2 regions of the Sphingomonas olei genome follow, and region 2 is predicted to be linked to the other one. Evidence: riboswitches for the same ligand, from Rfam matches in the RefSeq annotation. Region 2 holds a riboswitch; the other holds the start of a gene.
What was found. Region 2 has a riboswitch for cobalamin ahead of ACH0BU_RS10730 (TonB-dependent receptor plug domain-containing protein). Riboswitches for the same ligand answer to the same signal wherever they lie in the genome.
Positions count from the first base shown of each region.

Region 1 (6,454 bases), on a different contig from region 2:
GCGGCGATATCGAGCGGCGCCACCAGGTCGATGAAGTCGATCCGCCCGGCATTGTCGTTGGACGGGACGCCGTCGATCAGCAGCTTGACGGCGTTGATCTCGCCCTCACCGTTGAAGCCGCGGATCGAGAAGCGGCCCGATGTCGTGCCCTGGTTGAAATCGGTCAGCACCACCCCGGGCAGGCGGGCGAACAATTCCCACGCGTTGTCGACATTCTGCCGCTGGGCAAGATCGCCGCCGAGGACATCGACCGAGGTGAGCACATTGGCGGTGGAGCGCGCCATATCGCGCGCGGTGACGACGATGGCATCGTCGCCGATGGCAATATGGGTGTCGCCGCGCTGGGCGGGAGCGGCATCGGGAAGAGCAAGGACGGGGGAGGGAGCGGCGACGCACAGGGCGCCGCCGCCGAGCAACAGGCTGCGGACCATGACAGGACTTTCTTGCTGACGAGGGCCTGCCGGGCACGCGACGCGGCAGGGACGCCACCGCGCGAAAGCGAGGCGGCAGTGTCGCCGGCCGGTCGATCCGGTCGGCGCGTCAGATCAGCAGCGGTGGTCCGCGCAACGGAGGGCGCAGGTAGAGGGCGGCGCGCGGCAGGCGCCGCACCATCGGGCGAAGCGCCTGGCCCGCCACGATCGCCAGCGCGGCGACCAGCAGCACGGCATCGACCGCACCTAGGAACTGCGTCGAAAGCCCGGCAAAGGCGCAGGGCATGTCGCCCGCGCCACCATCCTTGGACGAGTCACTGCCGGGCGTGGCATGATCCATACCCGGGATGACGATCTCCATCGTCTGCGGGCCGAAGCCCGAACAGACCGCGACGGTGATCCGCCCGTCATCGGGAACGATCATGTAGCCGGTGGGGACCAGCACCTTCAGCAGCAACGCCGCGGCACAGATCAGCACTGGGACCAGGCGTTGCGCCAACAGATTCCGGATCGCCCCCACGATACCGTGGGTATCGCCTGCGTGCGGCGGTGTCACTGGGACATTTTGTCGCGGGGGATAATCAGGTTGGAAATGGGCGTCGCGGGCTTCAGCCGGTCAGTTCCTGCCGGACGATCTGCGCGCCAGCGCCCAGCGCCTTCAGCTTGCCCTGCGCCACGGCACGCGGCAGCGGGGCCATGCCGCAATTGGTGGCCGGATAAAGCTTGTCCGCATCGACGAAGCGCAGCGCCTGGCGGAGCGTCTCGGCAACCTCCTGCGCGGTTTCGACCTGTTCGGTCGCGACGTCGATCGCGCCGACCATGACCTTCTTGCCCCGGATCAGTTCCATTAGATCCATCGGCACCCGCGAATTGCGGCATTCGAGCGAGATGATGTCGATGCTCGATTGCTGCAGGCGAGGGAAGGTTTGCTCATATTGCCGCCACTCGGAGCCGAGCGTCTTTTTCCAGTCGGTATTGGCCTTGATGCCATAGCCGTAGCAGATGTGCACCGCCGTCTCGGCGGTCAGCCCCTCGGCGGCGCGTTCCAGCGCAGCGATGCCCCAGTCGTTCGCCTCGTCGAAGAACACGTTGAACGCCGGTTCGTCGAACTGGATGATGTCGACCCCAGCCGCCTCCAGCTCCCGCGCCTCCTGGTTGAGGATGCCGGCAAATTCCCACGCCAGCTTCTCCCGGCTGCGGTAATGCGCGTCGTACAAGGTATCGATCATCGTCATCGGGCCGGGGAGGGTCCATTTGATCGGTTGATCGGTCTGCGCGCGCAGATAGCGGGCATCATCGACGAACACAGGACGGGGGCGCGACACGGGGCCGGTTACCGTCGGCACGCTGGCGTCGTAGCGATTGCGGATGCGCACGGTCTCCCGACGATCGAAGTCGACGCCGTTCAGATGCTCGATGAAGGTGGTGACGAAATGCTGGCGGGTCTGCTCGCCGTCGCCGATGATGGTGATCCCGGCCTGGCGCTGATCATCCACCGCAAGCCGCAGGGCGTCGCGCTGCGCATCCGCGAGTTCGGCATCGGCGAGCTTCCACGGCGACCAGAGCGTCTCCGGCGTGGCGAGCCACGCGGGCTTGGGCAGACTGCCGGCGGTGGTGGTCGGCAACACTGTGGTCATCATTGGATTCCTTGGGTGAATGGGGGTCACAGGCCGCACGTCGCTGACCATTGTTCGAGCATCGCGCCATGCGGGCGGATGACATGTTCCTCGGCAAAGCGGCCCTGCGCGACGGCGAGGCGGCTGCGTTCTTCGCGGTCGTAGGCGATGCGCGTCAGCGAATAATCCTGCCGCGTGAGGCTGGGCCGATAGTCATGCGCGGCGACCGAATTGGCGTTGTAGATTTCCGGCCGGTAGATCTTCTGGAAGGTCTCCATCGTCGCGACGGTGCTGGCCAGTTCGACATGGGTATAATCGTCGAGCAGCCGACCCTGATGGTAGAAGGCGAGCGGGGCGGCGGCGTGCGGCGGCATGAAATAGCGCACCGCGAGGCCCATCTTGGCGAAATAGCTGTCGGTCGCGGAGTGATGCTCGCATCGATACTCCACGCCCAGGACCGGGTGGGAGTTGGTGGTGCGATGATAGATCTCGCGGCTGGAGACGCTGAGGCAGAACACCGGCGGCTTGCCAAACTGGTCGCGATAGGCGCTGGAGCCCAAGAAGTGCCGGAACAGCTTGCCATGTAACTCGCCGAACCCCTCCGGCGCACCGCCGCATGGGCTGCGCCGCTGGTAATCGGGCAGGCGGATGCTGAAATCATAGTCGCGGATGTAGGAGGACAGGCTGTTGCCGGTCATGCCGTCGGTCCACGCGCCGCTCTGCCGGTCGAGCACCGTCGTCGCCAGCATCTCGATCAGCGGCAGGCCGACCGGGTCGCCATCGGTGATCGCCAGGTGAGCGGAGACGATGCGCAGCGCGAGGGCGTAGCGATCACCGCCGGGATTGTCCCAGTGCATCAGTGCGTTGAAGCGATTGTCGATCATCCGCAGCGTGTTGCGCAGGTTCTCTGCCCGCGCCTCGCCCCGCGCCAGATTGGCGAAGTTGGTGGTCAGCCGCGTACTGTCGCCGGGCTGATAGTCCTCGTCAAAAGGGATGCTGCTGGTCGTGAACGTGAAACCGCTGTTCGTCATGACTCACCTGCTGTTGTACGAACAGGGGAGCCAGAGGGAGCGCGCACGTCATCGATGGTCCGCGATGGCAGTCACCATCCACGGTTCTCCGGCGCGATCCACCGGAGGAACCCCCGTCCGAGGAACGTTATCGCGTCGGAGGCAGGTCTCCTGGCTTGCGGGTCAACACGGCAGTTCCGGCCTTCCCGGACCCGTTACAGGGCCCAGTGACACGAAATGGAACTGCCGCTCTCCGCTCACAGTTGCGGGGGCAGCGCCGGAATCCGCCCCTTCTGGAACGTCACCGGCTTCCCGTCTTAGCCCCATCGCCACGCCTGGGATGGGGAACCTCGACAGGGCCGGTTGAACATCATCCAACCAGCCCTGTCAATGCTGATATAAAGATATGTTTATATCATGATGTCCGCTGCGGTCGTGCCGCTGCATTCATCAGAAACGAATGCCGATGCCGGCCACGACCTGATGCCGCTGCGGACGGAATTTGGAATAGGTGATGCCGTCGTCGAACTTGTCAGCCGAATAGTTGGTGAAGACGTATTCGAGCTTTCCATAGACGTTGTTGGCGACCATTACCTCGCCGCCGGCACCCAGATGGAAGCCGCCGTGATTGTCCTTGAACCGCACCCGTTCGTCATCGACGAAATCATCGGCCTCGAACTTCAGCTGGCCGTTGGAATAGCCGCCCTTAAGATAGACGACGCCCTGGTCCGTGACGTAGCCCGCCCGTGCGCCGACGGTGAAATTGCGTCCGCCCTTCAGACAGGCACGATCGCCGAACGGGCTGGTGTCGCAGTCCTTGATGGACGATCCCTCGACCCCGACATAGCCGCCAACCAGGAACCGGCTGTCGGTGACATAGTCATAGCCCGCTTCGATACCGTAAGTGACGCCGCTCTTTCCGTTCTTGTCGGAAATGTCTACCAGAGGGTCGCGAAATTCAGTCTTGAACTCACCCCGGTCCCAGCCGAACCGGGCTTCGACGCGACCGCTGGATTGGATCGCCCCGGCGGATTGCGCCGCAGCGGGCGCAGCGATGAGGATCGCAAGCGCGGTCCCGATGAAATACTTCATATCGCCTCACTCTCTTTGGCCGGATCACTCTTTACCGACACCCGCGACATAAGCGCGGCCCAAGCCACGGCATATCGGGAGATGCACGTATCGCGCGGCGCATGGTGGAAATGCGCCGCCGAAACCGATCAGAAGCGAAAGCCGAGTGTCGCCATGACGTTGCGCGGCGCGGCCATGAAGCAGTCGCCACGCGCCAGGCAGGAGGCGAAGGCGCGTTCGTCGAACAGATTGGTCGCGTTGACCGCGAGACGCCACTGGTTCCAGCTGACCTCCGCCAGCGCGTCCACGGTAGTACGTGCGGGCGTCACGATCGTGTAGAGCGTGCCGGGCGCAATCGCGGGGTTGAGGGCATAAGGATCGAGCGGGCCGGTCGACTTGCTGTTGCCGCTGTAGACGATGCCGGCACCGAGCCGCAGCTGCGGACCGTCCGCGCTGGTCGCGAAGGTCTTCGTCGACCACAAGGATGCGGTGTGCCGCGGCATGTAATCGAGGCTGGTGTTCACTTCCGAATCCAGCTCGCTGTAGCCGTAGTTCAGCAGCAGTTCGAAATTGCCCGGCAGCGTGTGGCTGGCCTCGAATTCGAACCCCTTGGTCGTGAGCTCGCCGGACTGAGTGGTCACGTTGTTGGCGAGGTAGAGGACGCGGTTGCGCTCCTTGATGTGGAATCCGGTGACGGTGACGAGCGTGGTGGGCGCGGGCTGCCACTTCACGCCGGCTTCATATTGCGTGCCGGTCTGCGGTCTGAATGGATTGCCCGGAACACCGCCGGGCCCGGACAGCCGCCCGGCGATCGGCAGGAAGCTTTCGGTATAGCTGAAGAAAGGCGAGATGCCGGCGCCGATCTCCCCGATAATGCCGGCACGGAAGGTGGTGGCGTTGTCTTCCTGCCCCGACGAATTGGTGACATGGTCCCGGCGGGCGCCGACGATCACCGAGACACGGTCGAACAGACGGATCTGGTCCTGCACGTACACGCCGAGCTGCTTTTGCGATTCATTGACGAACGGACCCGTCGGATCGTAGGTCAGCAGTGCATCGTAATCGATGTCATAGAGGTCGACGACCTCCGGCGCAGGCGACAGCGCTACGCCCCGCTTTCCGACCTTGTTCCAGCTATAGTCCAGCCCGACAAGCAACGTGTGTTCGACATTGGCGCCGGTGTTGAAAGTGAACTGCAGATTGTTGTCGGTCGAGAAGACGTTCATCCGCGCGTCGCTGGCATCAGCGGTCAGGCCGATATGGCGACCGTCGGTGCCATAGACCGAAAAGGGATCGGTCGGGTTGGTGTAGCTGTCGGCATAATGGGTGAAATATTCGAGGTCGCTGTCGATGTAGCGCGCCTTGAGGCTGAGCCGGACATTGTCGGAGAAACGGTGCACCAGCTGCCCGCCGCCCTGCAGTGAGCGTCCGTTGTAGCGATCCCACCCCGCCTTGCCGACGAACGTATAGGGATCGAGCCGCGCGCCCGGGTTTGCGGGATTGGGGCGGAAGGTGCCGACGATCGGCAGGAACTGCGAGGTCGAGCCGGTATCGTCCTCCTGGTACAGACCGGTCAGGATGATGTCGGTCGCGGCGGTCGGCTGCCAGCGGATCGAAGGCGCGGCCATCACGCGGTCATCGGGGACGTTGTCGACATAGGTGTCGGCATCGCGCACGCGGCCCACCAGGCGCACCGCCAGCGTGTCGGTGACGGCTAGGTTGACGTCGCCCAGCGCTTCCTTGCGGTTGTAATTGCCATAGACGAGGTTGAGTTCGCCGCCGGTGCGAAATTCCGGCACCTTGGACACCAGATTGACGAGGCCGCCGATCGACCCCTGGCCAAACAGAACCGAGGCAGGCCCGCGCACGATTTCCACACGGGAAAAGTTATACGGGTCCGAGGTGATGCTGGCGTAATAAGAGAAGATGTCGCGCATGCCGTCGCGGAACTGCAGCGCATTGATGCCGCGCACGTTGAACCCGTCGACGCGGGTGTCACGGCCATAGGGGTTGGCGAGCACGCCGGCGGCGTATTTCACCGTGTCGCTGATGTTGATCGCGCCCTGCGAAAGATAGGTGCCCGAATCGATGATCGTCAGCGGCTGGGGCACCTGCGTCAGCGGGGTTTCGGTCTTGGTACCGGCATTGCTGCCCACGACGACGATTTCGTCCTCCGGCGTGGTGGCCGCGTCGGTCTGCTGGGTAGCGGCGGGGGCGCCGGACGGGGTGAGCGCAGCCTCCTGCGCCAGAGCGGTCTGGCTCAGCAGCGCGCTTGCTACCCCCGCCGCTACGATCAGTTTCGCCATGTCCGCCCTTTCGAGAAATG
Region 1 covers NZ_JBIQEU010000017.1:40,252-46,705, forward strand. Annotated here, with positions in the region: gene ACH0BU_RS14810 (TonB-dependent receptor) at 1-431, opposite strand, end outside; gene ACH0BU_RS14815 (DUF2946 family protein) at 541-930, opposite strand; gene ACH0BU_RS14820 (methionine synthase) at 1,040-2,068, opposite strand; gene ACH0BU_RS14825 (putative oxygenase MesX) at 2,095-3,078, opposite strand; cobalamin riboswitch at 3,202-3,425, opposite strand; gene ACH0BU_RS14830 (outer membrane protein) at 3,508-4,149, opposite strand; gene ACH0BU_RS14835 (TonB-dependent siderophore receptor) at 4,278-6,434, opposite strand.
Region 1: it holds a riboswitch for cobalamin, as region 2 does, so the genes downstream of both, ACH0BU_RS14825 (putative oxygenase MesX) here and ACH0BU_RS10730 (TonB-dependent receptor plug domain-containing protein) in region 2, are expected to answer to the same signal.

Region 2 (9,970 bases):
CGGTCGGCCAGCGCCTTCAGCAGGATGTCGTTGTAATCGTCGGTATCGGCCTTGAACCGCGCCAGATGCGGATCGATGCCGTGGATGGCGACCGCGAAGCCGCCCATCCAGTCGCCATGCGTATCGATGAAATCGGCGAGGCACATGTTGGCGCGCCCTTCCCGCTTCGCGACCTGCTGGCGAAGGAAGCACAGCCGGCGGCTGTCCTCGTTGCTGCGATTGAGGTCAGGCACGCGGATATATTCGGGCACGCTGCCGCCATCGGGGGTGCGATGGTCGTCCGAATGGCGATGCTGTACGAACACGTCGTCACCATGGCGGTGGCACGGCCACAGGCCGACGACGCCGCGCGCGGTGAGCCACTTCTCCGCGATGATCGTGTCGAGCATCGCCTGCGCATCGGCGTAGAGCGAGCGCGCGCTCTCGCCGACGATGGCGTCATCCAGGATAGCGGGGAAATTGCCCGCCAGTTCCCACGAGCGGAAGAAGGGCGTCCAGTCGATCACCTCGCGCAGGTCGGCGAGATCCCAGTCGTCGAACCGGTGCACGCCGGGGTGGAGCGGTGCGGCAGGCTTCAGCGCCATGTCCGCCACGAACGCATTCTCGCGCGCCTTCTCCAGCGACACCAGGTTCGATCCGCTGGCGTTGGCGCGCTTGACGCGCACCTCGTCATATTCGGCCTTCGTCTTGGCGACGAACTCGGTCGATTGCGTGTCGGAGACCAATTGCGTGCACACGCCGACCGCACGGCTGGCGTCGAGCACATGGACCACCGCGCCCTTGTAGGCGGGGTCGATCTTCAGCGCGGTATGGACGCGGCTGGTCGTCGCGCCGCCGATCAGGAGCGGCATCGTCATGCCGGCGCGCTGCATTTCCTCCGCCACCGTCACCATCTCGTCGAGCGAGGGGGTGATGAGGCCGGACAGCCCGATCATGTCGGCATCATGCTCCACCGCCGCCTCGAGGATCCGGGTCCACGGCACCATCACGCCAAGGTCGACGATCTCGAAGCCGTTGCACTGGAGCACCACGCCGACGATGTTCTTGCCGATATCGTGGACGTCGCCCTTCACGGTCGCGAGCACAATCTTGCCCTTGCCCTTGGCCCCCGGCTCCTTCGACGCCTCGATATACGGCAACAGATGCGCCACCGCCTTCTTCATCACGCGGGCGGATTTCACCACCTGCGGCAGGAACATCTTGCCCGATCCGAACAGGTCGCCGACGACGTTCATGCCGTCCATCAGCGGGCCTTCGATCACCTCGATCGGCTTTGCCGCCTGCTGCCGCGCCTCCTCGGTATCCTCGACCACGAAGGCGTCGATGCCGCGCACCAGCGCATGCTCCAGCCGCTTGGCGACCGGCCAGCTGCGCCATTCCAGCGCGGCGCTATCGTCGGCGACGGCGCCCTTCTGCCCGCGGAACCGCTCTGCGATCGCGATCAGCCGCTCGGTCGGCGTCTCGTCCGCCGAGCGCGCCGGACGGTTAAGGATCACATCCTCGCACGCCTCGCGCAATTCGGGGTCGATCTGGTCATAGACGTCGAGCTGGCCGGCGTTGACGATCGCCATGTCGAGGCCCGCGGGTATCGCATGATAGAGGAACACCGAATGCATCGCGCGGCGCACCGGCTCGTTGCCGCGGAAACTGAACGACAGGTTGGAGAGCCCGCCCGAGAAATGGACGTGCGGGCAGCTCGCCTTGATCCGCTTCACCGCATTGATGAAATCGACGCCGTAATTGTTGTGCTCCTCGATCCCGGTCGCCACCGCGAACACATTGGGGTCGAAGATGATGTCCTCCGGCGGGAAGCCGATGCCGGTCAGCAGCTTGTAGGCGCGTTGGCAAATCTCGACCTTGCGGTCCTCGGTATCGGCCTGCCCCACCTCGTCGAACGCCATGACGACGACGGCGGCGCCATAGGCCATGCACTTCCTGGCCTCGGCGAGGAATTTCTCCTCGCCCTCCTTCATGCTGATCGAATTGACGATCGGCTTGCCCGACACGCATTTTAGGCCAGCCTCGATCACCTCCCATTTGGAGCTGTCGATCATCACCGGCACGCGCGCGATGTCCGGTTCGGCCGCGATCCGCTTCAGGAAGGTGGTCATCGCCTCGACCGCGTCGAGCAGGCCTTCGTCCATGTTGACGTCGATGATCTGGGCGCCGTTCTCGACCTGGTTGAGCGCGACGGTGACGGCGGCGTCATAGTCGCCGGCCATGATCAGCTTCTTGAACGCCGCCGATCCGGTGACGTTGGTCCGCTCACCGATGTTGACGAACTGGGTGGAGGAGGTGGGTTGGGAGGCCATGATATCCAGTATTTTCCGTGCGTGCCGGGCGTGCCCGCGACACGGCCGCGCGGGGGCGGCCGGCAACAGGGAAGCCGCGCCTACGCGGCCATGGTGAACGGTTCGAGCCCGGCGAGCCGCGTGCGCACCGGCGGCACCGGGATCGCCCGCGGGGCCAGACCGCGCACGGCGTCGGCAATCGCCTTGATATGCGCCGGCGTCGAACCGCAGCAGCCGCCCAGCACGTTGACCTGCCCCGCGTCGGCCCATTCCCGGACCAGCCCGGCGGTCGTCTCCGGCGCCTCGTCATAGGCACCCAGTTCGTTGGGCAGGCCGGCGTTGGGATAGACCATGATCAGCGTGTCGCAGATCTCGCTCAGCGTCTTCACATGCGGGCGAAGCTGCTGCGCGCCGAACGAGCAATTCAGCCCGATCGTCACTGGCTTCGCATGGCGCACGGCGTGCCAGAACGCCTCCACCGTATGGCCCGACAGATTGCGACCCGACAGATCGGTCAGCGTCATCGACAGCATGATCGGCACGTCGCGCCCGATCGCGGCGCCCGCCTCCTGCGCGGCCATCACGCCGGCCTTGGCGTTCAGCGTGTCGAACACCGTCTCGATCAGGATGAAGTCCGCCCCGCCCTCGATCAGCGCATCGGCCTGTTCGCGATACACCTGCTTCAGATAGTCGAAGTCGATCTCGCGAAAGCCGGGGTCGTTGACGTCGGGCGACAGCGACAGCGTCTTGTTGGTCGGCCCGATCGCGCCGGCGACGAAGCGGCGGCGGCCGTCACGCGCGGCATATTCGTCAGCGATACGGCGCGCCATGGCGGCGCTTTCGACGTTGATCTCGCGCACCAGATTCTCGGCGCCATAATCGGCCTGGCTGATGCGATTGGCCGAGAAGGTGTTGGTTTCCGCGATATCGGCCCCCGCCTCGAAATAGGCGCGGTGGATCGATTCGGGCACCTCCGGCTTGGTCAGCGCGAGGATGTCGTTGTTGCCCTTCTGGTCATGGCCAAGGCCAAGCGTGCCGGCATAATCCGCCTCCGACAGCTTCCAGTTCTGGATCTCGGTGCCGAATGCCCCGTCGGTGACGAGGATACGCTCGCGCGCGGCATCGAGCAGGGCTTCGCGGGCGCCCTCGGGCGCAAGACTGGCGTGGCTGGGCATGAAGCGCAGCATATAAAGATATCTTTATATGTTCAAGCCAGGTGGTCAGAGCCTTTCATCAGGCACGATCACGCGGCGGCCGTCGGCGCGTGCGAGCACCTCCACCCCAACCCCATAAGCCGCGGCGAGGTGCGCATGCGTCATCACCCTGTCGGTGGCGCCATGCGCGAGCACGCGGCCGTCCTTCAGCAGCAGCACCTCGTCGGCGATCGCGGCGGCCTGGGTCAGGTCGTGCAGCACGACGACGACGCCCATCCCGCGCGTCGCCGCATCCCGCAGCAGCGCCAGCGTCTCGAGTTGGTGCAGCGGATCGAGGCTGGCGAGCGGCTCATCGGCGAGCAGCCAGCGCGGCTCGCCGGCCAGCACCCGCGCGAGCAATACACGCGCGCGTTCCCCACCCGACAGGCTGCGCACCGCGCACTCGGCCAGATCGATGGTGTGCGTGGCCGCAAGCGCCCGCTCCACGGCCGCCGCGTCGCCGTCGCCGTGCGGCAGGCGGCCGAGCGCGACCAGATCGCGCACACGCATGTCCCAATGCACCACCGAATCCTGCGGCAGGTAGCCGATCGCCTTGGCGCGCTCGCGCGGCGACAGCGCGGCGACATCGACGCCGTCGATGCTGACCGCGCCACCCTCCACCTGCACCAGCGCGGCGGCGGCGCGCAGCAGCGTGCTCTTGCCCGCGCCATTGGCGCCCAGCACCACCGTCACCCGGCCGAACGCGAAGGCAGCGTCGACGCCGTGAAGGATTCGCCGCCGCCCGAGCGTAACGGCCAGATCGCGGGAGATCAGCCCCATGACCGCCCCCGCTCACCCAGCAGTAGGGCGAGGAAGAAAGGCGCGCCGATCAGCGCCATGGCGACGCCCAGCCGCACCTCACCCGCACCGGGCACCAGCCGGCAGAGCGTATCCGCACCGAGCACCAGCGCCGCCCCCCCCAATGCGCTCGGCACCAGCAGCGCAGAGGGCCGCGCCCCGACCAGCGGGCGCAGCAGATGCGGCACGACCAGCCCGACGAAGCCGATCACGCCGGTCACTGCGACACCGGCGCCGACCGCCAGCCCCGTTCCCGCGATGACCAGCGCCTGCAAGCGCCTGAGGTCCACCCCCAGCGATCGCGCGGCATCGCTGCCCAGCGTGAGCGCGTCGAGGCTGCGCCCGGTCAGGAGCAGCAGCACCGCGCCGGCCAGCATGAAGGGTGCGGCATGGGCCAGATCGGCGAAGCTGCGATCGGTCAGCGCGCCCATCAGCCAGTCGAGCACCTCGGCCACGACATAAGGATTGGGCGCGATCGAGATGAGAAAGGCGGTAAGCGCCGCAGCGAGGCTGGCCAGCACCGATCCCGCCAGCACGAAGGCGGCCGGGCTCTCGGCGCGCCAGGTGAGCGCGGCGAGCAACGCCATCGCCCCGATCGCCGCCGCCATTGCCGCAGCGAACACGCCCCATTGGCTCGCCACCCCCAGCACCAGCGCGGCGACCGCGCCCAGCGCCGCGGCGGAGGACACGCCCAGCACGCCGGGGTCGGCGAGCGGGTTGCGCAGCCATCCCTGAAGCACCGCGCCCGACAGGCCAAGCACCGCGCCAAGCACCGTCGCCAGCAACGCGCGCGGCAGCCGCAGTTCGGCGATGATCATCCAGCGCGGATCGCCCGACCACCAGGCGTCCAGCGGCACCCACGCCTTGCCCGCCATCAGCGAGCCGGCGAACAGCAAGAGGACGAGCAGCAGCAGGGCGGCGTTCAGCGGCACGCGGCTCATGCGCCAAGGCTCCGGCGGATTGCGGCAAGCCGCTCCAGCGCAGGCGCGATCGTCGGCCCGCCGCAATTGACGAGCGTGCGGGGGAAGGACGCCTCGCGGGTCGCTGCGCCGCTCGCCGCGAGCAACCGGCGACGCATCGTCGCGGTGCGCCCGCCAGCGTCGGGGGACAGGATCGCCGCGGGTGGATCGGCAACGATCGTCTCCACCGGCAACCGCCCGGTCATCGCCAGGCCGTAATCGGCGGCGGCATCGCGCAGCCCGACGTGGCCCATCATCTCGTGCAGCAGCGTGCCGTCACCATTGGCAAGGTCGCCGCCGATGAACAGCAAGGCGGACGGGCCGGGCCCGTCGCCACGTGTCGCTGCCAGCGCGCCGGCGATTCGCGCGTCGAGCGCTCCGCCCCGCCGCGTTGCGCCGACAGCGGCGGCGACCTCGGCGATCTGCGCGCGGCTGGCGGCGATCGTCGTGGGGGAATCGAGGTACAGGGTCCGCAGCCCCGCGCGCTCAAACGCCGCGCGGGTCGCGGGCGGCGTGAAGCTGCTCGCGATGACCAGATCGGGCGCGAGCGCGATCACCTCCTCCGCCGTTCCTGCGGTGGCGCGAAACTGGCGCGCCACGTCGAGCGGGAGCGAGGTGGCGCGGGGATCCTGCGAATAATGGCTGATCGCGGCGATCCGCTGCGGCGGCACCAGCGCGAGCAGCAACTGGTCCGCGCACGGGTTGAGCGAGACGATCCCGCCACCCCGCTCGCCAACGCGCGCCGGCGCCGCGCCGGAACAGCCGGCGAGCAACAGCGCAAGGAGCAGGATCAGCCGCATCGATCGTCAGCCTACCGCCCCCGTCCCCGCCCCGTCGCGATCAAAATGAGCGCGATGGGGCGGGAGCGGGCGCGGTGACGCCTCAGTCCAGCTTCACGCGCAGGCCGCCATAGGCCGCGCGCCCGATCGTGCCGTAATTGGCGACCACGCGGTAATCGGCGTCGAACACATTCTCGACCCGGCCATAGATCGACAGGCGGTCATTCAGCGGCAGCTCGACCCGCAGGTTCGCCAGCGTATAGCCGTCGAGCCGAACGCGATTGGCCGCATCGTCGAAACTGTCGCCTACGGTCAGCACGGTCGCGCCCAGCGCCAGCCCGAAGGGGAAACGATAATCGGCCGACACGCTGACGCTGTCCGCCGGCCGGCGCGCCAGATCGTTGCCGACCAGCCCGGCGCTGCGGTTCTCGCTGTCGACATGGGTATAGGCGGCGTTGATGGTGAAGCGATCGACCGGGCGCATCAGCAGCGCGAACTCGGCGCCCTTGGCGCGCGTGCGCGCGATGTTGCTGTAGGTGAAGGTCAGCGCGTCGAAATCGATCTGGTTGCGCGTGTGGCGATTGAAATAGGTCGCGCTGGCAACCAGCCGGTCGTCGATCAGCCGCTGCTCGATCCCTGCGTCCCAGCTCTTCGCGGTTTCCGGGTCGAGCGTCGGCGTGCCGTAGAAGGGCGCATACAGCTGGTACAAGGTCGGCGCCTTGAACCCCTCGGCATAGCTGGCGCGCAGCGTCGTGCCGGTGGGCAGCGTATAGGCGGCATTGGCGGCAAAGGTGGTGCGCCCGCCAAAGGCATCGTCATCGTCGTGGCGCACGCCCCCGGTGATGGCGAGTCCCGCGACCGGCGTCAGGATCACTTCGCCCCACACGCTCGTCGTGCCGCGGCTGAACCGGTCGGTGGCATCGGCAAGGCGGGTCGTCTCATGCTCCGCGCCCAGCACGACGCGGATCTGGTCCGTCGCCTGCAGATCGCCCTTGTAGGTGTAGCGTTCGCTGCGCCCGCGCGACAGGAACAATGGCGCGGCGCCGACATCGGGGTCGTAATTGTCGCGGTCGATATCGGCGATCTGGAACGCCAGCACGTTGCGGAACCGGCCGTCGAGGAAATCGGCGTTCAGCCCGGCATAGCCGTACAATTCCTGCGCCGTGGAATATTCGCGCGTATCGGCAAAGGCGAAGGCGGGCGCGGGAAAGCCGTCGAGGTCGGTACGGCTGTCCGCCCAATACCCACGCAGGTCGAGCCGGATGTTGGGCGCGAACGCCACTTCCACCCGGCCACTGGCGCCATATTGGCGATAGCCGTCCCGCTCGATGCCGCGATCATAAGCGGAAATGCCGTCAGTGCGCAGGTACCCGCCGGTGAGCGCACCGGAGACGATCCCGCTGCCGCCCGAAATGCCGCCGCTGGCGAACAGCGTATCCATCGCGCCATATTCGACATTGCCGCGCGCGCGCAGCTGCTGCGTCGGCGCCTGGGTGATCACGTTGACGACACCGCCGATCGCCTGGCTGCCCCAGGGCACCGAATTGGGCCCGCGCACCACCTCGACCCGCTCGACCGAGGCGGTGAGCAGATTGGCGAAATCGAACGCACCGCCGGGCGAGGAGGGGTCGTTGACGCGTACGCCGTCGATCAGCGTCAGCGTCTGGTCGGCCTCCGCGCCGCGGATGCGCACGTAATTGACCGTGCCCACCCCGCCGTTGCGAGTCATCGTCACGCCCGGCGTCGTCTGCAACAGGTCGCTCAGCACCACCGTCTGCCGCTGTTCGATCGTCTCGCGGTCGATGATCGTCACCGCCTGGCCGGTGGTGTCGACATCCTGCGGCACGCCGCTGGCCGTCACCACGATATCGCCGCGCGGCGGCGCTTCCTGTGGCCCCTCCTGCGCCAACGCAGGTGCGGCGATCAGGGTGGCGGATGCCGCCAGCCAATGCATGGTCTTCATTGTTCTTGCCCCAACAAAAGGGCTGCGGCCGGCGCCTTGCACAGCGCCGCCGGTCAGCCGATCCCTCTTGTCGTTCGCTCGAGGGTTTCGGCCTCGTCCGCCCGGCACACCCCGTCCGCGCGATGGATCGACGTGCGACCGGCAGGTCTCCTGGCTCTCGGTTCACCGTGCCGCCCGGCCTTCCCGGAAGCCTCAAGCCTCCAGTGGCGCGGATGGGCGACACTCGCCGATCACAGTTGCGGGGGCAGCGCGGGATCAGGCTGTTGGCCCTTCCCGACTTCCCTTTTCATCCCGTCTCCGGGAACCGTTCGCGGCCGCGCCCCTAGGATCAGCGGCCGGGGCGCGTCAATATTCGACGCCCTTTTGCGCGTTGAAGCCGGCGTTGAACGGGTGCTTCACCTCCCCGAATTCGGTGACCAGATCGGCGATTTCGACCAGCTCTGCCCGCGCGCCGCGCCCGGTGATGCAGATATGCTTGGTCAGCGGCCGCTCCTTCAGGAACGCCAGCACCTCCGCCGACGGCAGCGTATCGTCGGCAAGCACGATGTTGAGTTCGTCGAGGATCACGAAGTCGATCTCGGGATCGAGGATCAGTTCCTTCGCCCGCTCCCAGCCGCGGCGCGCCGCGGCGATGTCGCGCGCACGATCCTGCGTGTCCCAGGTGAACCCCTCCCCCATGCTTTCGAAGCTGACGAGGTCGGACGGGTGGTCGGTGAAGAAGTTGCGCTCGCCGGTTTCCCACGTGCCCTTCACGAACTGCAGGATCGCCACGCGCATCCCCCAGCCGACCGAGCGGATCGCCATGCCGAAGGCGGCGGAGGACTTCCCCTTGCCGTTGCCGGTGTGGACGATCAGCAGCCCGCGCTCCAGCGTGCGGCGCGCCTGCATCTTGTCGCGCGCCACCTTCATGCGGCGCATCCGTTCATTGTGCCGGGCGTGATCGTCGGGTGCGTCGGTCATCCGCGCGCTATCGTCATGTGCCGCGCAGCTGGCAACCGCCGGCTCATTTCGCCGCGGCAGGCGCCTTCTTGTAGGGCACGAAATCGCCGAGCACGACGAAGCCGCGCGGGATGCGCGACGTGCGATCGAGCAGCTGGAGCGAATCGGTCCGGCACAATTGCGGGCCGGCCCAGCGGTTCAGCAGCGCGTCGAAATCGTTGAGCTGGTCAGCGCCGGTCTGCGGCTCGTTGAGATACAGGGTGCTGCCGACGCGGTAGATGATCGCTTTCTTGTCGATGATCTGCGTTGACGTGATCGCGGTGGTGCTGATGCAGCGCACCGGCTCCCCAGCGACGCGCCCGGCGAGCGCCTTTTGCAATTGCACCTCCGGCGTGTCGCGCGGGGCTGCGGTGGCGGGAGCGGCCAGCACGGCCGCGGCGAGAAGGGCGGGTGCAAACATCTTCATGCGACAAGGCTGCGCCCGGCTTGCTGAACGCACGCTGACCATCGACAGGCCGGCGGCAGCGCGATCAGCAGCGTGCGCAGACCTGTTTCGCCATCGGCGGCACGCCCTCGCCGTCCAGCGTCACCAGCGCGGCATTCAGGTGAAGGCTGGTGGTCGACAGCCCCAGCATGTCCGCCATGCGCAGCGCCTCGCGGACGACATCGATCAACGGCCGGCCGGCATCGGCATATAGGTCAGGGGAGCACAGGTCGGATTGCATGGCGCGCGCCCTAGCCGCGTCGGCACGGCGCGGGAACCCCGCGGGCGGTAAATACCGCCGGGCGGAACGTTCCACCGGCCAGGCTGCTCGATCGCCCGCACAGCAAAGCCCTCCCCTCACGGATGCGGATGACGGATAACCTGCATTGCACTCGCTCGGGCGCTGCCCCACATAGCCGGGTAACACACCAACGGGGCAACAATGGCTGATCCATATTCGACGCTCGGCGTAGCGCGTGGCGCCTCCGAGGCCGAGATCAAGAAAGCATATCGCAAGCTCGCAAAGGAGCTGCATCCCGACCGTAATCAGGACAATCCCAAGGC
Region 2 covers NZ_JBIQEU010000008.1:63,165-73,134, reverse strand. Annotated here, with positions in the region: gene metH (methionine synthase) at 1-2,312, opposite strand, end outside; gene ACH0BU_RS10750 (homocysteine S-methyltransferase family protein) at 2,393-3,466, opposite strand; gene ACH0BU_RS10745 (ABC transporter ATP-binding protein) at 3,512-4,264, opposite strand; gene ACH0BU_RS10740 (FecCD family ABC transporter permease) at 4,255-5,223, opposite strand; gene ACH0BU_RS10735 (ABC transporter substrate-binding protein) at 5,220-6,041, opposite strand; gene ACH0BU_RS10730 (TonB-dependent receptor plug domain-containing protein) at 6,124-7,983, opposite strand; cobalamin riboswitch at 8,106-8,307, opposite strand; gene cobO (cob(I)yrinic acid a,c-diamide adenosyltransferase) at 8,329-8,943, opposite strand; gene ACH0BU_RS10720 (hypothetical protein) at 8,987-9,388, opposite strand; gene ACH0BU_RS10715 (hypothetical protein) at 9,453-9,647, opposite strand; gene ACH0BU_RS10710 (DnaJ C-terminal domain-containing protein) at 9,849-9,970, shown strand, end outside.